Regions from separate parts of the Arthrobacter gengyunqii genome, predicted to be linked through region 2. Evidence: riboswitches for the same ligand, from Rfam matches in the RefSeq annotation. Region 2 holds a riboswitch; each other region holds the start of a gene.
What was found. Region 2 has a riboswitch for S-adenosylmethionine ahead of MUG94_RS00920 (LLM class flavin-dependent oxidoreductase). Riboswitches for the same ligand answer to the same signal wherever they lie in the genome.
Positions count from the first base shown of each region.

Region 1 (6,593 bases), 1.7 Mb from region 2:
AGATTGACGAGCACGTGGAGGTTGGCGAAGAGGCCCGCCTGAAGCACCGCTACCTGGACCTGCGCCGTCCGGCTCCGGCCCGGAACATGCGCCTGCGTTCCGAGGCCAACCGCATTGCCCGGAACCTGCTGCATGACGAAGGTTTCGTGGAAATCGAAACCCCCACGCTGACCCGTTCCACCCCCGAGGGTGCCCGCGACTTCGTGGTTCCGGCGCGTCTGGCCCCGGGATCCTGGTACGCACTGCCCCAGTCACCGCAGCTGTTCAAGCAGCTGCTGCAGGTGGGCGGCTTCGAGAAGTACTACCAGATCGCCCGCTGCTACCGCGATGAAGACTTCCGCGCGGACCGCCAGCCGGAGTTCACTCAGCTGGACATTGAGGCGAGCTTCGTCGAGGAAGACGACATCATTGCCCTGGGCGAGTCCGTGGTGAAGGCCCTGTGGAAGCTGATCGACGTCGAGATCCCCACCCCGATCCAGCGCATGACCTACCGGGACGCCATGGCCCGCTTTGGTTCGGACAAGCCGGACCTGCGGTTCGGCCTGGAGCTGACCGAGCTGACCGACTTCTTCAAGGACACCACGTTCCGCGTGTTCCAGGCCCCGTACGTGGGCGCCGTCGTCATGCCCGGCGGTGCCTCGCAGCCCCGCCGCACCCTGGATGCGTGGCAGGAATGGGCCAAGCAGCGCGGCGCCAAGGGCCTGGCTTACGTGCTGGTCCAGGAGGACGGCACCCTGACCGGTCCCGTTGCCAAGAACCTCACCGACTTCGAGCGTGAGAACCTCGCGGAGAAGGTTGGCGCCAAGCCCGGCGACTGCGTCTTCTTCGCTGCCGGCGAGACAACCGCCTCCCGTGCACTGCTCGGCGCCGCCCGCGTGGAGATCGGCCACCGCACCGGTCTGATCGATCCCAACGACTGGGCCTTCGTGTGGATTGTGGACGCTCCCATGTTCGAGCCGGCGTCGGCCGCTGTGGCAGCCGGTGACGTGGCAGTGGGCGGCGGCGCCTGGACGGCCGTGCACCACGCGTTCACGTCTCCCAAGCCTGAGTTCATGGACACGTTCGACACCGATCCGGAGTCGGCCCTGGCCTACGCCTATGACATTGTCTGCAACGGCAATGAAATCGGCGGCGGTTCCATCCGTATCCACCAGCGCGACGTGCAGGAACGCGTCTTCAAGGTCATGGGCCTTTCGCAGGAGGACGCGCAGGAGAAGTTCGGCTTCCTGCTCGAAGGTTTCAAGTACGGCGCACCGCCCCACGGCGGCATCGCCTTCGGTTGGGACCGTGTGGTGGCCCTGCTGGCCGGCACCGAGTCCATCCGCGACGTCATAGCGTTCCCGAAGTCCGGCGGCGGCTACGACCCGCTGACCGCGGCACCGGCTCCGATCACTGCCCAGCAGCGCAAGGAAGCCGGCGTGGACTTCAAGCCTGAGAAGAAGCAGGACAAGCCGCAGGAAAGCTAAGTCCCGGCGGACATGCAGCCCGGCTTGCCCCGGTGAGCCTGGCGGATTGTACAGCCTGACTGGTTGCAGAGCCTGGCGGGTTGCACAGTCTGACAGGTGCACAGTCTGACAGGCCCAAGCGGTGCACGGAGCCCGGTCGTCTTTTATGGCGGCCGGGCTCCGTGCTTTCCGGATGTAGGGCTTTGTTTCCCTCCGTTTTGTCCCGTTCCCTCCGTTTTGGGAAAAAGTGACCGGTCCGCAGTGGCAGGGATTTCCCAAACCGGAGGGACTTCCCAAACCGGAGGGAAACGGCGGCCCGCGGCTGTCAGGCGAAGGCGGGAACCCCCAAATGCCGGAAGGCTGAGCCGTGGAAGACCAGCGGTTCGTGGGCGTCCTCGTGGGAAGCATGGCCGTGGACGCGCAGCAGCACCACCGCATGGTCGCCGGCCGGAATCTCCTTTTCCACAGAGCACTCGAGCCACAGGGCTGCCCGGTCCAGGAAGAGTGAACCGGAGGTGTCAGTGTGCAGGCTCAGCCCGGCAAAGCGGTCGCCTGTATTGGAAGCAATCTGCTTGCAGACGCCCTCATGATCGGATCCGAGAACCGACACCCCGATCCGTCCGGCACCGCGCAGGACGGGCCAGGTGCGGGACGTGTTCTGCACGGCGAACATCACCAGCGGCGGATCCATGGAAACCCCGACCGTAAACGAAGACGCGACAAGGCCCTGCGGCTTTCCGTCGATGACCGCGCACAAAGCCGCAACGCCGGAGGGGAATCGGGAAAAGGCCCGCCGCAGCGCAGCGGGCTGAAGGTCGGTCAAAAGTGTCATGCGCATAGGTCCTTTGCCTCAAGCGCCAGGCCGGAAAGAAGCAACGGCGAAGCGCAGTACTTGCCGCGCCGGAATGGGTTCGGGCGGCCGAATCGTCACCTGGAGCACCCCGCTACGGCGAGAGGGTTGCCGTCCAGCCGGCCAGGGCCCGTGGCTGGAACTCTTGATTCCTGCTCCAACGTAGGCCGGGCAGCACCGGGACACAAACCCCCGCCACAGTTCGTAAACTCCGCTTCATAAAAGTCATGGGAATGAAGGGATACAGTGTGAAGAATGAGACAGCGGTGGTTTAAACAGGTGGACGTTTTCGGCAGCGAACCGTATTTGGGCAACCCACTGGCAGTGGTGCTCGAAGCGGAAGGGCTGACGGATGCCGAGATGGCATCCTTTGCCCGGTGGACCAACCTTTCCGAGACCACCTTCGTCCTGCCGCCCACCGTGGACGGGGCCGACTACCGGGTCCGGATCTTCACCCCCGGCGGGGAGATTCCCTTCGCCGGACACCCCACGCTGGGCACGTGCCACGCCTGGCTGGAGACCGGAGCCAAGCGCCGGTACCCCGACGTCGTCGTGCAGGAATGCGGCATAGGGCTTGTGACGCTGCACGCCAATGCCGGGATCGCGGCGTTTGCCGCTCCGCCCCTGCTGCGCTCCGGTGAGCTGGAGGACGACGTCCTGGACCAGGCCCGGCGGGCACTGGGCCTGGAAACGGAGCAAATCCTCGCCTCCAACTGGATCGACAACGGACCGGGCTGGCTGGGACTGCTGCTCCCGGACGCCGCAACCGTCCTGGCGCTGAACCCGGACCCGACGATCATGGGCAACCTGCGCGTGGGCGTCATCGGTGCGCAGCCGGCGGACGCGGAAACGGACTTTGAAGTGCGCGCCTTCGTACCGGGTCTCGGTATTGCAGAGGATCCGGTCACCGGCAGCCTCAATGCCGGACTCGCCCAGTGGCTGATCGGAGCCTCACTGGCACCGGAACGCTACGTCGTCACCCAGGGCACTGCCGTCCAGCGCTCCGGCCGGGTCCGGGTCTTCACCCGGGACCGCAAAATTTGGGTGGGCGGATCCACGGTCACCTGCATTGACGGCACCGTCACGCTGTAATCCGGCACCATGTTCACCCTAAAGTCCCTCGCCCTTCCGGTTATCGGTGCGCCCATGGCCGGAGGGCCTTCCACCCCGGAGCTGGCTGCCGCCGTGGGGGAGGCCGGCGGGCTCGGCTTCCTGGCCGCCGGCTACAAAAGCGCCGAATCCGTGGCGGACCAGATCACCCAGCTGCGCCGGCTGAGCGGCAGGCCCTTTGGCCTGAACCTCTTCGTACCGGATGCTGCCAACACCTACCCGGTCGCCGCGCAGGATCAGGCCGCGGCGAAGGCCGCAGCCCAAGCCCGAAGAATCGAAGCCGCCCTGACCTTCCGTGAGGACCTGGTCGCAGCAGCAGGGCAGGGGCCGGCTGGAACCACCGTCCCCGAACCCGGGATGCCGGATCCCACCGACGACGACGGCTGGCAGGCCAAGCTGGAGCTGGTCCTGCGGGAGCGGGTCCCGGTAGTGTCCTTCACCTTCGGACTGCCGGAACCGGCGGTCTTCGCGGAGCTTGCGGCGCAGGGAATCTGCAGCGTGGTGACGGTCACCGACGCCGGCGAGGCCCGCGCGGCCGCGGAGGCGGGAGCGCACATCCTGTGCGTGCAGGGCCCGGAGGCAGGCGGACACCGGGGAACGCTGGACAGCGGGAAGGTCCCCGGCGAGGTGGCGCTGACGGACCTGCTGGGCCAGGTTCGAGAAGCCTGCCCGCTCCCGTTGGTTGCAGCGGGAGGGATTTCCACCCCGGAGGACGCGTCCGCAGCTCTGGCCGCCGGGGCGGGTGCCGTCCAAGTGGGAACACTGCTGCTGCTCAGCGACGAAGCCGGGACCAGCACAGTGCACCGCGGCGGGTTGATGGACGCTGTACAGGGCCGCAGGGATCCTGACACTTCGCTGACACGGGCCTTCTCCGGCCGTCCAGCCAGAGGGCTGACCAATGACTTCATGCGTGCCCATCCGGATGCCCCGGACGCCTATCCGTACGTCAATCACATCACCGGCCAGCTCCGGGCCGCCGCCGCGGCGGCAGGCAATCCGGAAGGAGTCAGCCTGTGGGCCGGAACAGGGTTCCGGCACGCCGCTGAAGGTCCGGCACCGGTGATTCTCCGCCGGCTGTTCGGACTGGCCGATTGAGGTCGGTCGCGGGACAGCACAGGGCTCGGTATCTGAACGGGTCAGGGCACAGTAATTCGGATGAAAACGGAGCAGGCATCCTTGGCAGCCTGAGTTAGCACCGCCAGTTTGGGGTCCTGAACATCGAGCGGACGCAGCCGGGCCAGGTTGCTCCACCGCGCGAAGATCTTCTGCCGCGCCAGCACCTCGGTCAGCGCGCGGTCTCCGCCGAACACCAGATACTCCGGCGGATGTTCGGTGAAGATCCGCGCCGCCTGCTCGGCGGCCGTCTCCACCAGTGCGTCGGCCTGGTTGGCCCGCCGCCGGGCAAAACGCTGCTGCGATCCGCCGCCGGCAGCCGTCCGGGACTGCACGTAGCGGTTGCCGGCCTTTGACGCGAGCAACCGGCCCTCCCGGGCAACACCCACGGCGTAACCGCCGCGGCGCAGCAACACAATCCCGAGCGTGCGGGACTGGCCGGCCAGCGAGACCAGGCGCTCGACGTCGTCGGCTCCCCGCCCGGGGCGTCCGTCGTCCGGCCACGGCGCCAGCAGGTCCGCTTCGGTGCCGTTGGCCGCGGACACATGCAGGCCGCCGTGCTCGGGCGTGATGCTTAGCTGCCCGGCGCCGGCGGCCAGACGGTCCAGCCAGCCGGGCAGCCGCTGCGCAGAAACAAAGGTGGAGCGTGTGGCGGGCATTTGGTTCTCCTGGAGAGTCTGCTCACCAAATGCGAACAGCACCCGGCGTCCGCCGGGCCAATCCCACGCTACGGCACGAGTAGCCTTGATTGGTGAGTGATTTGTTCAGCAGCGACAGCGACACCTCCAACGCGGACGACGACGGAGCCGGTTTCGGCGCCGACGCCGACGACGCCCGGAAGCGCCCGCGCAGCCCGCTGGCCGTGCGGATGCGCCCCCGCACCCTCGACGAAGTGGTGGGCCAGCAGCACCTGCTCGGGCCGGGATCCCCGCTGCGCACCCTGGCGGAGTCCGCCGATGACCGCGGGCCGGCCGGGCCGTCGTCAGTCATGCTGTGGGGTCCACCCGGCACGGGAAAAACCACCCTCGCGCACGTGGTGGCCCGCGGCTCCGGCCGGAAATTCGTGGAGCTCTCCGCCATAACCGCCGGCGTGAAAGACGTCCGCCGCGTCATGGAAGAGGCCCTCACCAACCGCGACCTGCACCGCATCACCACCGTATTGTTCCTGGACGAGATCCACCGGTTCAACAAGGCACAGCAGGACGCCCTGCTGCCGGGCGTGGAGAACCGCTGGGTGGTGCTGGTGGCCGCCACCACCGAAAACCCGTCCTTCTCCGTAGTCTCGCCGCTGCTGTCCCGCTCCCTGCTGCTGACGCTGAAACCGCTCACCGAAGAGGATATTGCCGCACTGCTGCAACGCGCTGTCGAAAATGAACGCGGACTGGCCGGACGGGTTCGGCTCAGTGACGAGGCGCTCGAGCATCTGGTGCGCCTGGCCGCCGGGGACGCCCGCCGCGGCCTCACCGCGCTGGAGGCCGCCGCCGGCGTCGCCTACTCCGAACGCACCGAGGGCGAGGCCATCCCCGAGGTCACCCTGAGCGACGCGGAAAAGGCGCTGGATGTGGCAGCGCTGCGCTATGACCGTGCCGGAGACCAGCACTATGACGTCACCAGCGCCTTCATCAAATCCCTGCGGGGTTCCGACGTGGACGCCGCACTGCATTACCTGGCCAAGATGCTGGAGGCGGGGGAGGACCCGCGCTTCATCTCCCGGCGGCTGATGATTTCCGCCGCCGAGGATGTGGGCATGGCTGATCCCACCGCCCTGCAGACCGCCGTCGCCGCGGCCCAGGCGGTGCAGATGATCGGCATGCCCGAAGGCCGGATCATCCTGGCCGAAGCCGTGGTCCACATTGCCACCGCACCGAAATCCAATGCGGCGTACAACGGGATCAACGCCGCCATCGCGGATGTGCGCGCCGGCCGCGGGCAGGGGATTCCCGCGCACCTGCGGGATGCGCACTATCCGGGGGCGAAGCAGCTCGGCCACGGCAAGGGCTACATCTACTCCCACGACGAGCCGCACGGCGTGGCCCGGCAGCAGTATCCGCCGGATGATCTGGTGGGCCGCAACT
Region 1 is NZ_CP095461.1:2,197,686-2,204,278, reverse strand. Features, by position in the region: gene aspS (aspartate--tRNA ligase) at 1-1,466, shown strand, start outside; gene MUG94_RS10020 (flavin reductase family protein) at 1,771-2,277, opposite strand; SAM riboswitch class IV at 2,329-2,446, opposite strand; gene MUG94_RS10015 (PhzF family phenazine biosynthesis protein) at 2,551-3,387, shown strand; gene MUG94_RS10010 (nitronate monooxygenase) at 3,397-4,500, shown strand; gene MUG94_RS10005 (acVLRF1 family peptidyl-tRNA hydrolase) at 4,542-5,177, opposite strand; gene MUG94_RS10000 (replication-associated recombination protein A) at 5,270-6,593, shown strand, end outside.
Region 1: another riboswitch for S-adenosylmethionine. It lies ahead of MUG94_RS10020 (flavin reductase family protein); the one in region 2 lies ahead of MUG94_RS00920 (LLM class flavin-dependent oxidoreductase).

Region 2 (6,593 bases):
GGTCTGGGCCACTGCCAGGTCCAGGCCGGCAACATCGGCCAGGATCTGCGCCGTTTCCTCCGGGTTTTCAGCAGCCCACGCGCGGGCCTTCTCATATGCGTTGACCACGGCCTGGGCCAGTTCCGGATCCTCTGTCAGGAAGGATTCGTTGGCGGCAAGGATGCCGTAGGTGTTGAAGTCCAGGTTGCGGTGGATCAACCGGGCACCGTTTTGTTCGGCACCCGCCATGATCGGGTCCAGCCCTGCCCAGGCATCCACTGATCCGTTTTCCAGGGCGCTCCGGCCATCCGCGTGCTGCAGTTGCTCAACGGTGACGTCCTCCAGAGTCAGGCCGGCCTCCTCCAGCGCCTGCACCAGGAAGAAGTAGGGGTCGGTGCCCTTGGTTGCGGCGACCGACTTGCCCTTGAGGTCCGCTACCGAGGTGATGGCGGAGTCGGCGCCCACCGCCAGGGCCGCCCATTCCGGCTGGGAGAAAATGTCGATGGCCTTGATCGGGGATCCGTTGGCGCGGTTCAGCAGGGCTGCGGACCCTGCGGTGGAACCGACATCGATTGCCCCGGAGCGCAGGTTCTCATTGGCCTTGTTGGAGCCGGCGGACTGCACCCACTCCACCGTGACGCCGTCGTCGGCCAGGGCGGATTCCAGCCAACCCTGGTCCTTGATGATCAGGCTCAGCGGGTTGTAGGTGGCGAAATCGAGCGTGAGGGTTCCGCCGTCGGCTGCGCCTGCGTTGGCGGCGGCATCGGAATCCTCGCCTGCCACGCACCCGGTCAGCAGCAGGGAAGCCGCGGCGGCAACGGCGGCCAGGGTTCTAAGGGTGGTGCGGGCGGGGCGGGAACTGTGGGAACGGCTGTTCATGGGAGTTCTTTCTGAAGAGTTGGCTGCGAATAGTCGCGGTTCAGGCGCAAAAGGGGCGCAGAACTGCTGATGGAGCGGCCCCAAGCAAGGAGGGGGCGACGCCGGGGAGGAGCGGCTTAGTGGCGATCGACGCCGAGGCGGGCCAGGAGTTCGCCGCGCATTCGGGCCAGCTCCGCCGAGGCGCGGTCTCGTGGACGCGGGCCGGGCACGGTGATGGTCTCGGTGATGGCGGCCCCGGTAACACCGGGTTCCTTGCCCAGGATGATGATGCGGTCGGCCAGTTGGAGGGCCTCATCCACGTCATGGGTCACCAGCAGTACCGTGGTGGGGCTGGCGCGGTGCACCGCGAGCAGCAGGTCCTGCATCTTGAGTCGGGTCAAAGCATCGAGCGCGCCGAACGGCTCATCCAGCAGCAGCACCCCGGGGGTTCGTGCCAGGGCCCGAGCCAGGGAAGCGCGCTGCGCCATACCTCCGGAGACTGCCCGCGGCCGGTGCTTGGCAAACGCCGCCAGTTCCACCAGCTCCAGGAGTTCGGCCACTTTGGCCTTACCGTTTTTAGCGCTCATGCTCTTGGGCAGGCCCATGGCAATGTTGGCCTGCAGAGTTTGCCAAGGCAACAGCCGCGGTTCCTGGAACGCGACGGCGCACCGGTCATCGATGCCGCGGACCGGTGTTCCGTCGATGCGGACTTCTCCGGTCGTTGGAGCATCCAGGCCGGCGGCGGCGCGCAGGAGCGTGGACTTTCCGCAGCCGCTGGAGCCCAGAATGGCCAGGACCTCACCGGCGTGAATGTCAAAGGTTATGTCCCGCAGCACCTGATGAGTTTCACTGCCGGAGCCGAAGGCGCGGCCCAGCGAGGAAAAGGTGACGGGCAGTGCGGAGCCGGCGGTGCGCCCGTGGGGCGGCGCGGCGGCAGGGGACTGTGAAGCCAGAGCGGTCATGTTAACTCTCCATCGGTCCTGGCAGTAGCACCCTACGGATAACACCTTGGGCCGTTGCGGGCCTCCTGCGGTGCTGTCCTCGCTATTGCCGTTCCTCAAGGAGGAGGGACGGCAACCAGGGTTGCTGCGGCTTCACTGATCCAGGTCTCTCAGCCGCTCGGGATGGTCAAGTGCAACTAAACGCTCGATTGCGGAAAGCGGCAAGTCCCCTGCGTAATATTTCGACGCCGCCTTCACCGCAGGCACCTGGGCCGCCGTCTGCCGTTACGCTCCGTGACGGCTACGGCTTGCCCGCTGATCAGCGCTGTGCGAATACTGGAGCCGAAGGATCATGAGTCCCAACGCAAAGCTCTGGCTGGTTGGGCGGCAACCCTCTTTCCGTAGCGGGGTGCCCCAGATGAGGATCCGGCCGTGTCGCGTCCGCGAACGGCAAGTACGGCGCTCCTTCGCAGGTGCGTCCCGTTTCCGAAGGATGTCCCCGTGGCCAGCCTGCCCAGCCAATCCGACCAGTCCAGCCAGTCCGAGCCGGTCGAACAGCTCGACCAGCGCACCCCGCGGCAGATCCGGTTCAACGCCTTCGACATGAACTGCGTGGGCCACCAGTCGCCCGGACTCTGGCGCCACCCTGAAGACCGCTCGGCTGACTACACCAAGCTCAGCTACTGGACGCATCTGGCCCGGACCTGCGAACGCGGCCTGTTCGACGGAATCTTCATTGCCGATGTCCTGGGCACCTATGACGTCTACGGGTCCTCCAACGATGCCACCCTTCGCCAGGGCACCCAGGTGCCGGTGAATGACCCGCTGCTGCTGGTCTCCGCCATGGCCCTGGTCACCGAACACCTCGGCTTCGGCGTCACGGCCGGCACCGCGTATGAGCACCCCTACCCGTTTGCCCGGCGCCTCTCCACCCTGGACCACCTCACCAACGGCCGGGTCGGCTGGAACGTGGTGACCGGGTATCTGCCCTCGGCGGCACGCAACATGGGTGCCGAAGACCAACTGGAGCACGACGAGCGCTACAACCACGCCGATGAATATCTTGAGGTGGTTTACAAGCTGCTTGAAGGATCCTGGGAGGACGACGCCGTTGTCCGGGACCGGGAGACCGGCGTGTTCACCGATCCGGCGAAGGTCCACGACATCAACCACGAGGGCAAGTACTTCAAGGTCCCGGGCATTCACATCAGCGAGCCCTCGCCGCAGCGCACTCCGGTGATCTACCAGGCCGGTGCCTCACCGAGGGGCATCGCCTTTGCTGCCGGGAACGCCGAAGCAGTGTTTGTCGGCGCGTCCACGGTGGAGAAGCTCAAGGAAACCGTCACCAAAATCCGCGACGCCGCCGAGGCCGCCGGCCGGGACCGGCACTCCATCCGGATTTACACCCTGCTGACCATCATCACGGCCGCAACAACGGAGGAAGCCGAAGCCAAGCACCTGGACTACCAGAGCTACATCAGCGACGAGGGCGCCCTCGCCCTGATGTCCGGCTGGATGGGAGTTGATCTCTCCACCTACGAACTCGACCAGCCGCTGGGCGCCGTGAAATCCAATGCCATCCAGTCCGCGGCCGCCAACTTCCAGAAAGTAAAGGACGACGGCGAACCCTGGACGGTGCGGGACATCGCCGAGAGCGCCGGCATTGGGGGCCTGGGCCCGAGGCTGGTCGGATCCGGTGCGGAGGTGGCCGAGGAGCTGATCCGTTGGGTGGAGGAGACCGACGTCGACGGCTTTAACCTGGCCTACGCCGTTACTCCGGGCACGTTCGAGGATGTGGTGGAATTCGTGGTTCCCGAGCTGCAGAAGCGCGGGGCATATCCCACGGAGTACGCTCCCGGGACCCTGCGGAATAAGCTCTTCGGTGCCGGGGACAAGCTGCCGGAAAACCACCGCGGCGCGTCCTTCCGGCTGCAGAAGGCTGGTTCGGTGCGGAGCCATTGACCGGGGACGGACCGCCTCTTTACGTTTGAAGGGTCCGCGCAGCGCCCCTTCAGCGAGCAGGAGTCCGCCATGGAACCCTCACCCAGTGCCACCGGCATGGCCCTTTCCGCAGACGGCACCCGCATTGCCTGGTCCCGGCAGGGTGACGGACCGCCGCTGGTGATCGTGGATCCGTTGACCGCCGACCGCAACAGCTCCAGCACCCGTGCGCTGGCCGAGCTGCTTTCGAGCAATCACACCGTCTACACCTATGACCGCCGGGGGCTGGGTGAAAGCGGCGTCGGTGAGGAGTACACGGCGGAATCCGACGTCGATGACCTGCTGGCGGTGGTGCAGGTGGCCGGTGGAACCGCTGACCTTTACGGCTTCGCTTCGGGTGCCTTCCTGGCGCTGCGCGCTGCCGAGGAATCCGCGGTGATTACGCGCGTCGTTGCCCTGGAACCGACGCTGGCCCTGAACGAGGGCGACGACGAGATGCTGGTCCTGCAGACTGAACTGGAAGGACTCGGCGGCGTCCAGGTTCCGGTGCTGGTGCTGGCCGGGAACGCCAGCGGCGACGAGACGCAGGACCTCGCACGCCAGGCCGCCGATGCCTTGGAAGAAGGAGAGTTCCAGCTGCTGGAAGGAAGCAGTGTCAGTGTGCCGGAGGAAGCCCTTGCTGAGGCAATCGAGTCTTTCCTGAGCTGAGCCGAGGCACAGCGGCGGGCGTAAGCTGGAGCCCGATCCAGCACCCCACCAAAGGACGGCCGATGCCACACGTCAATGACTCCGCAGTTGTCGAATCCCTCCTGAGCAACAGGGGTGCCCGCTGGGCGGTGGTGGGACTGTCCAACAATCCGCGCCGCACCGCCGTCGGGGTGTCCCGCTACATCCAGGACCACCTGGGCATGGAAATCATTCCGGTCAGCCTCAAGGGCGACGACGTCCACGGCAACACGGGTTACCGGCGGCTCAGCGAGGTTCCCGGGCAGATCGACGTGGTCGACTGCTTTGTAAACTCGTCCCGTGTCGGGGACATCGTGGACCAGGCCATCGAAGCGGGCGCCAAAGCCGTCTGGCTGCAGCTGGGCGTCATCGACGAGGCGGCTGCGCAGCGTGCGGCCGACGCCGGATTGGACGTGGTCATGGACACCTGTCCGGTCATCGAGGCGCCCGGCTTCGGCCTGTAACCGGCTACAGCTTGGCGAACCGGGCGCGCAGGATCCCGGTGTACAACCCGTAACAGATCATTCCCGCGCCCACGGCTCCCAGCGCCAGCCCGCCGAAGGGCTGCTCGCGCAGGGCGTGGAGTGCGCCGTCGAGCCCGGTGGACTTCTCCGGGGCGGCCGTGAAAGCGGCCACCATCACCAGGATGCCCAGGATAGCCAGGGACACTCCCTTGGCGACAAAGCCCAGCGTGCCGGTAATGGTGACGGCGCGGTCCCAGGTGCCCGCCGGGATCGCCGACAAATCCTTGCGGAAACGTCCGGTGGCGCCCTTGAAAATGAAATATCCGCCAACAACGACGATGCCGAGTCCCACCAGGCCCAGCAGGACGGCGCCCGCCGGCTGAGCCATCAGCTTGGCGCTCCAGCCTGCGGAACTCTCGCCGCTGTCCGTGCCGCCGCCCAAGGCAACGGTGCCGAAGGATACGCCGATCGCACCGTAGGTGATGGCCTGGGTGGCCGCGGAGCCGCGCACTTTCCAGGCGTCTTTGCCCTGCAGTCCGCGGCCGTCCAGCCAGACGCGCGATGCCTGGAATAATGCGAGGGCAAGGCAGCCCAGGAAACAGATCCAGAGCAGGATCAGTCCGCCGGGCTGGGCAGCCAGGGCAGCGACGGCTCCGGAGGAATCCGCACTGCCGCCGCTGCCGGAGGCGATCTGCAGGGCAATCACGCCGATCAGCAGGTGCAGCACTCCGCTGGCGACGTATCCAACGCGCGCGGCCCGCTCAAATCCCTGTGAATCCGCCGCTTTTTCTGCGGCCGAAGCGAGCCGGTCCCCATGTCCTGTGTGAGCCAAAACTGTCCTCCGTCAGGTGAGCACACGTGCGGTGTGTGCCGGGTTGCTGCTGGTCTGGTTTCCATTTTGTCACCTGTGGCGCTGCGGCGTGGCAGCGGACTACGCTCGAATGATGGACGCGGCAGAAGTGAGGCGGGTATGCCTGGGGTTCCCGGGCGCTTACGAGGATTTCCCGTTTGGCCCGGAATCGTCTGTGTTCAAGGTGCAGGCAACCGGTGGCAAAGCGAAAATGTTTGCCCTGTGTGCGTTGGCCGGCATGCCCCTGACGATCAGCCTGAAGTGTGAGCCGGAGCTGGCCCAGCAGCTGCGGGCCGCCCATCCGCAGATCAACGGAGCCTGGCACATGAACAAGAAACACTGGAATTCCGTGGTGCTGGATGACGGACTGGAGGACGGGCTGGTGCGTGACTTGGTGGAGGATTCCTACGATTTGGTAGTGGCGTCGCTGCCGGCCCGGGACCGGGAGTCGCTGGCCTGGAAAGGGCTGGCGGGCGGATGAGCCGGGAACTGACTTATTCGGAAAGCGGCTACACGCGCCGGCCCTATCCGAGGCCGCTGACTGACCGGTGGCCTGAGGGCTACCGGCTGGTGCTGCGCCGGGAGAGCCTGGATGTCCCGGATCCGGCGGCCGGGTACCTGCGGCTGGCGAACGGGATCCTGAACTGGGATCTGCACCGGAAGGCCGGACTGTGGGTGGTGCCGGGCACGCCGCGTGCGGCTCCGGGAGTGGAGGTGGCCTCGGGCATCGGCGTGGGCCCGCTGCGCTACTACGCTCCCTGCCGGGTGCTGTGGGCTGAGGAACCGGCAGTGGACGACGACGGCATGCCGGTTCCCGGCCAGCGGGCAGGTTTT
Region 2 is NZ_CP095461.1:175,249-181,841, forward strand. Features, by position in the region: gene MUG94_RS00910 (aliphatic sulfonate ABC transporter substrate-binding protein) at 1-858, opposite strand, end outside; gene MUG94_RS00915 (ABC transporter ATP-binding protein) at 975-1,799, opposite strand; SAM riboswitch class IV at 2,127-2,241, shown strand; gene MUG94_RS00920 (LLM class flavin-dependent oxidoreductase) at 2,361-3,740, shown strand; gene MUG94_RS00925 (alpha/beta fold hydrolase) at 3,810-4,427, shown strand; gene MUG94_RS00930 (CoA-binding protein) at 4,490-4,909, shown strand; gene MUG94_RS00935 (DUF1206 domain-containing protein) at 4,914-5,741, opposite strand; gene MUG94_RS00940 (MmcQ/YjbR family DNA-binding protein) at 5,854-6,240, shown strand; gene MUG94_RS00945 (DUF1990 domain-containing protein) at 6,237-6,593, shown strand, end outside.

Region 3 (6,593 bases), 1.6 Mb from region 2:
GTGCCGGGCAACATGGTTCTCCAGCAGCAGCCCGTTGCCGCCCATAATGTCCCGCGCCTCCGAGCAGATCCAGCGGCCCTGGCGTGCCGCAAACATTTTGGCCATTGACGCCATCGGCCCGGTCATATTGCCCTCGTCCGCCAGCTCGTTCAGGCGGAAACACGTCAGTTTGATGGCGGTCAGCTGGGCCAGCATGTTGGCCAGCTTGTTCTGCACCAGCTGGAACCGGCCAATTTCCTTCCCGAACTGCACACGGGTCTTGGCGTAGGCCACGGCAATTTCGTAGGCCGCAACGGCATGGCCCAGCGCCTCCCACGCCACTCCCCCACGGGTGGCCGCCAGCACCTTGTTGACGTCCTTGAAGGAGTTGCAGTTCTCCAGCCGGTTTTCCGCCGGAATACGAAGGTTCTCGATGATGATGTTCGGCTGCAGGACGGCTCGCTTGCCGATCTTTCCGGTGATGACCTCAGCACTGTAACCGGCCGGGTGATTACCTTCAGCATCCTTTTCCATGACAAAGCCCTTGACGGCACCGTCTGCTTCATCCCGGGCGTAAATGATGACGACGTCGGCGAAGCTCGCGTTGCCGATCCACCGCTTGCTGCCGTTGAGGACATATTCGTCCCCGTCGCGGCGCGCGGAGGTCTCCAGGGAGACAGAGTCGGACCCGTGTCCCGGTTCAGTCAGCGCAAAAGCTCCAATTTTCTCGAACCGGGCCATGGATGGCAGCCACCGCTGTTTCTGCTCCTCGGAGCCGAGCATGTCGATACTGCCCATGGCCAGCCCGGAATGCACGCCGAAGAACGTGTTGATGGACCCGTCGCCGCGGGCCAGCTCAGCAGCAGCGGTGGAAGCGGCAAGCCGGGTCAGCCCGGGGCAGCCGTATCCTTTGATGGTTCCCCCCGCGATGTTAAGGGCCGCGAGCTTCGGGATCAGCTCATAAGGGACTTCGGCACGCTCCCAGTAGCCATTGATAACCGGCAGCAGATCCTCGTCCACGAAGGCGCGCACGCGTCGCTGGACATCCTTGGCCTGCTCGTCAAGGAGGTTGTCCAGGAGGTACAGGTCACTGTCCACGTCCTGGACGGCCGTCGGATCGAAGCTGAAGCCGGCAGCCGCCGGATCGTCGGCTGATCCGTTCAACTCTGTGGTCTCCGGCTGGTCTGCAATTCGGATGGTCGTCATGTCGGCTCCGGCCTGTTATTCGATACTAAATGATCGTTTAGTAACCGAGTATGTCCCCGGCACAGGACGCCGTCAAGGGTTTCCGGCGAGCAGTTCCGTGGGCACAACACGCGGCCGCGCCCACGGAACTACTTGGTCCGGTTGCCCTTATCGGAGTGAAGCTCCAGCCAACAGGTTGCCTGCCGCGATGCGCGCTCCCTGACCCAGCGACTCGAGCTTCGCTGCGGCAATATCCGGGTGGATGCGTCCACCCAGGCCGCAGTCGGTGCCGGCGATGATGTTCTCACGGCCCACGAGCCCCGCGAAGCGTTCTATCCGCTGCGCCACCAGCTCCGGGTGCTCCACAACATTGGTGGCATGGGATACGACGCCGGGAATCAGGATTTTGCCCTCGGGCAGCCGCTTGCCGCGCCAGATGGCCCACTCATGCTCATGCCGGACATTGGCGGCTTCAAAGGAATAGGCTCCGGCATTGATGCCCAGCACCAGGTCAACAATGTGGTTGAACTCGATGTCGGTGGCGTGGGGTCCGTGCCACGAACCCCAGCAGACATGGAAACGGACCTGATCTTCGGGCAGCCCGCGCAGGGCGTAATTCAACGCTTCAATCCGGATCTGAGTGAAGCGGCGGTAGTCTTCCACGCTCGGCTCGGGATTGATCTGGTCCCAGTTTTCGGCGATAGACGGGTCATCAATCTGCACAACCAGTCCGGCTTCGACGATGGCCTTGTATTCTTCGCGAAGGACATCTGCCCATGCGTAGATGAATTCTTCTTCGCTTCCGTAGTAGTCATTGCCGATGCGGCTGGCGGATCCGGGTGACAGAGCTGTAATGAACCCGGTGGCGAGGTCAGCAGCTTCCAATCCTGCCTTGAGGTTCGCAATGTCGCTGGCGAGGGCTGCCTGGCCGGTATAGCTGATCGGGCCAGTGGCCGAGGGAAAGGCGGTTGCGTTCCGGCCGAGGTGAATACCGCTTTCCGGATCCGAATAGGCGGCAGCGAATCGGGTCCAGTCCCTCCTGTCCGCGAACGACGTCAACCGAACGTTGCCGGGCTCGCTGCGAACCGGTCCCGCCGTGATGGGATTGAATTCGGTGAGTTCAAGACCTGCGGTGCGCTGGAAGCTGTAGGTCCACCAGGCGCCGTAATCCAAAGCATTGGACATTGCTTTGCCGTATTCGCCGTCTCCCGGGATGGTGATGCCAAGGTTCTTTTGGCGCTGCACCAGGTCAACCACGGCGCCGGTCAGCAACGCCTCGAATTCCGGGGTCCGTTCCAGGGTGAAACCGTCGGCCGCAAAGGTGCGGGCGGCATTGGCTGCTATCAGTTCCGGTGTCCGGGGCAAGGAGCCGGCGTGGGTCGTGGGAATGTGATCATGCGTCATGGGTGTTCCTTCCATCGTTCCTGCCGTTAGCACCTTTCCGGAAAGGATGTCCGGGGGAAGCTGCAGCGTCGCGGAGGCAGGTCTCTCAGCTGCTCTGGATGGTTGTGGGTATGGCTTTATCCACTGGCAACGCGGGTGCGCCCCTTCCCCGGTGGGTGCCGGGTGCCGTGTGGAAGGGCTCACGACCCAGCATGCACGTGCCGACGCAGGAATCCCAGTGACACGTTATGTGACCGGCGGGCACCGTCATATGGCGGAATGTTGCGCGCGATGAATGACAAGCAACAATACGGCGGGAAATCGGTGGTGAGCTAACAGCCTCCGACACGTCTGAGGGACGTGTCCGGGGCTGTTAGTTTTGTGCCGAGTTGTACGCTTCGCGTATTTCCTGGCTGATGCGTCCGCGGGCGCTTGGCTTGTAACCGTTTGCAACAGCCCATTCCCGTATCTTTCGGCTGTCCTCACCGTGCGCAGTACTTTCCCGCCTTGTGCTGCGCGTGCTTGAACCGCCCCGCAGGCGGCGTCCGCTGGAGATATACGGACCCAACTTCTCGCGAAGGTCAGCCGCATGCTCCGTCGTCAGGTCGATTTCATACTGCGCACCGTCCAGGGCCAGCTTCACAGTTTCCTGTGCGTCTTCCCCGGTAAGGTCATCAATCAGAAGAACTTGTCTTTTCTGGGCCATGTGCTTGTCCCTTTTCGTGTAATTCTGAACCACCCCTGCCAGTAAGTTTAGCCGCGCAGCTTCCATAAAATAGGGTGCCGGCCACATTCGGCTATAGCAGGGCACAAGTAATTCCACGGCCGCGTGCCCGCAGGAAAGGCTGGGAATTACCGGAATTACCGCGCCTAGTGGATGGCCACGCCGTCGGGCACTTCATTGGTGGGCCGGCGCACGAAGAAGGACGCCGCCAGCGCCACCAGCGAGATAACCGCTCCCCAGAAGAATGCGGTGTGCACACCGGCGGCCGAGGCCGGGATGCCCGCTATTCCTTCATTGACCGCAGCAGTGGTGCCGGTCGTCATCAGGGTGACGAAGACAGCCGTGCCCGCAGCGCCGGCCAACTGCTGCAGCGTATTGATGATCGCGCTGCCGTGCGAGTAGAGCGACTTGTGCAGGGAACCCAGGGCCGAGGTGAACAGCGGCGTGAAGATGAATCCCAGGCCCGTGTTGAGCAGGCAGTGCAGGACGATGACCACGGGAACGGAGCTGTTCTCGTCCAGGGTCGTCATGCCCCACAGTGCACCGCTGAGCACCAGGGCTCCGGGGATCACCAGCGGACGGGGGCCGAACTTGTCGAACAGTCCTCCGACAATGGGTGACAGAATCGCCATCACGGCACCGCCGGGAAGAAGCAGCAGACCGGTGTTCAGGGTGCTGAGCCCCAGGACGTTCTGCAGGTACAGCGGCAGGACAATGAGGCAGCCGAAGAGCGCCATCATGCTCACCAGAACCAGGACGATGGCAACGACGAACGGTTTGCTCCCGAAGGTGCGCAGGTCCATCAGCGCCCGGTCCGTGCGCTGGAGGAACAGCTGGCGGAAAATAAATCCGGCCATGGCCAGGGCACCGGCGGTGAGGGGAATCCACAGCGGCATCAGGGCCTCGCCCTGGGCGGCTTCGCCGATGCTGCTCAGGCCAAAGATCAGCCCGCCGAAGGCAAAGGTGGACAGCACGATCGAGAGCACGTCAAAGGGGACCTTCTTGGGTTCGGTGAGGTTCTGCACCTTCAGCGCACCCACGACAAGGGAGAGCAGTGCGATCGGCAGGACCAGCCAGAACATCCAGCGCCAGTCCAGGGCGTTGAGGATGATGCCCGAAACGGTGGGCCCGATGGCCGGGGCGACGGCAATGACAATGGAAATGGTGCCCATCATGCGTCCGCGCCGGTGTGCCGGAACGGCGTTCAGGACGGTGGTCATCAGCAGCGGCAGCATGATCGCCGTGCCCCCGGCCTGAATGATGCGGCCGCCGAGCAGCGTGCCAAACCCCGGAGCCATGGCAGCCAGCAGCGTGCCCGCACTGAACAGCGACATGGCCGTAATAAAGAGGCCGCGCATGGAAAACCGCTGCAGCAGGAATCCTGTGGCCGGGATGACCACGGCCATGGTCAGCATGAACCCTGTGGTCAGCCACTGGGCCGTGCCCGCGGTGATGTTGAGGTCTGCCATCAGCCGCGGCAGGGCCACGCTCATGATCGTCTCATTCAGGATCACGACGAATGACGAGACGAGCAGCAACCCGATCACAGTCTTGGTGCGGGCGTCCAGGGCATCCGGCGCAGCGGTTTTGCGGGGGTTTTGTTTGCCTGGCGACGGCGGTGCGGAAGTGGCGACGGAAGACGGGTCAATACTCAAAAGGGAAGAATCCTGTTCACGGTGGTGGCGTTCAAAGCAGGTTGGGCCGGGGCCGCAATCCTATGCGGGTCCCGCTCGGGACCCGCCATCGGGCGCAACCGGCCCTTCGGTCGGTTTATTCCCGGACCGGTCGCAGCGCGGCATGGGTGGCAGCAGCGATGGAACCCAGGCCAAGCGCCGCCACCGTGCCGGCCAGTGCAAGGAAGATCCCCGGGACAATGGTCGGAAACGGCTGCCCGGAAACGTTGAAGGCAATTCCCATCAGCGGCAGCAGGGCAATGCCGCTTCCCAGTACGACGGCGGTCACCACCACCGCCAGGGCTTCCAGGCCGGTCATCCGCCGCAGTTGCCGGTCGGAAGCACCGAGGGCACGCAGGAGCATCAGCTCCGGGCGCCGCCGCGCCGTGGCCATCACCAGGCTGTTGGCCACGGATAGCCCGACATATCCCAGCAGGACCAGCAGCCCGACCACGGAAATCCAGGACTCCGAACTTCGCTCCGATGCTCCGGCCGCTCCCAGTTCCCCCGGGTCCAGCACCGTCAGCCCCAGGGCGCCGACGGCGGCAGCCACCTCACCGGCATCCGCGCCGGGTTCGGCACTGACCAGCACGTAGTCGTTCAGCCCCGCAGTGGTGTGCTGCCGCAGCGTTTCGTTGTCCACCGCCAGGTCACCGAAGCCCAGCCCGCGTTCGTAAGTCGCAACGACGACGGCGGTTGCCTCGGTTCCGTCGCCGTAGTGAAAGGCAAATCTGCCGCCCAAATCGGTGCCGGTGGACCGGGCAAGGTCGTTGCTCAGCGCCACGGTTCCGGGCTCGGCCAGCCGCGCAAGCGAACCATGGCTGACGCCGAGATTCAGTGTTGACTCGAGGTCCTGTCCGCCCAGCCCGGAGATTGCGTACGTTTCCGTGGCGTCCTCCAACCCCAGGAAGGTGGTGCGTGCAAGGACAGTTGACCGCGCCACCGGGGTTGCCGCCCGGACTCCGGGCACCGCGCCGACCCGCTCGGCCAGTTCCGCGGATATGCCGGAGACGGGAGCTGACACCAGGTAGTCGGCCACCACTGAATCCCGGGACTGCTGTGCCGCCTCGGTCTCCACGGTCGACGCCATGAACAGCTGCACGGAGCCCAGGGCTACCGCCAGTGCCAGCGGAACTATGCCGGCGGCCATCCGGCGGGGAAAGGCAGCCGCGTTGGCTTCGGCCAGGACCATGGACGCTGACGTGCTGCGGCGCAGCAGCGGACGCAGGGTCTTGAGGGCACCCGCCACGATCCACGGGCCGAGGACGCCGGCTGCGATGACCAGCAGCAGCGCGCTTCCCGCAGCCGCCGTCAGCCCTGCCAGACCGGGAACAGCCAGCGGCGTGAGAGCTGCAGCCAAGCCGGCACCCAGCAAGACCAGGCCGGTAACGGTCCGCCGCAGGCCCAGCGCATGATTCTCGGTGACGGCCTCCCGCAGCGCCGTCGTCGGCGTCGCCCGCACTGCTCCGCGGGCGGCAACCACGGAGGCGCCGGCAGCCGCGGCGGTGCTCAGCAGCACAGCTGCGAGCGCAGGGAGCGGGCTGTAGGCCAGGGCAAAGTCCGCGGGAATGATCCCGCCGACGGTAAATTGCCGTCCCAGAAGCTGCGCCAGCCAGAATCCGGGCAGCGTCCCGAGGACCGCTGCAATC
Region 3 is NZ_CP095461.1:1,813,222-1,819,814, reverse strand. Features, by position in the region: gene MUG94_RS08325 (acyl-CoA dehydrogenase family protein) at 1-1,185, opposite strand, end outside; gene MUG94_RS08320 (cobalamin-independent methionine synthase II family protein) at 1,333-2,568, opposite strand; SAM riboswitch class I at 2,577-2,673, opposite strand; gene MUG94_RS08315 (histone-like nucleoid-structuring protein Lsr2) at 2,921-3,253, opposite strand; gene MUG94_RS08310 (MDR family MFS transporter) at 3,418-4,926, opposite strand; gene MUG94_RS08305 (ABC transporter permease) at 5,042-6,593, opposite strand, start outside.
Region 3: another riboswitch for S-adenosylmethionine. It lies ahead of MUG94_RS08320 (cobalamin-independent methionine synthase II family protein); the one in region 2 lies ahead of MUG94_RS00920 (LLM class flavin-dependent oxidoreductase).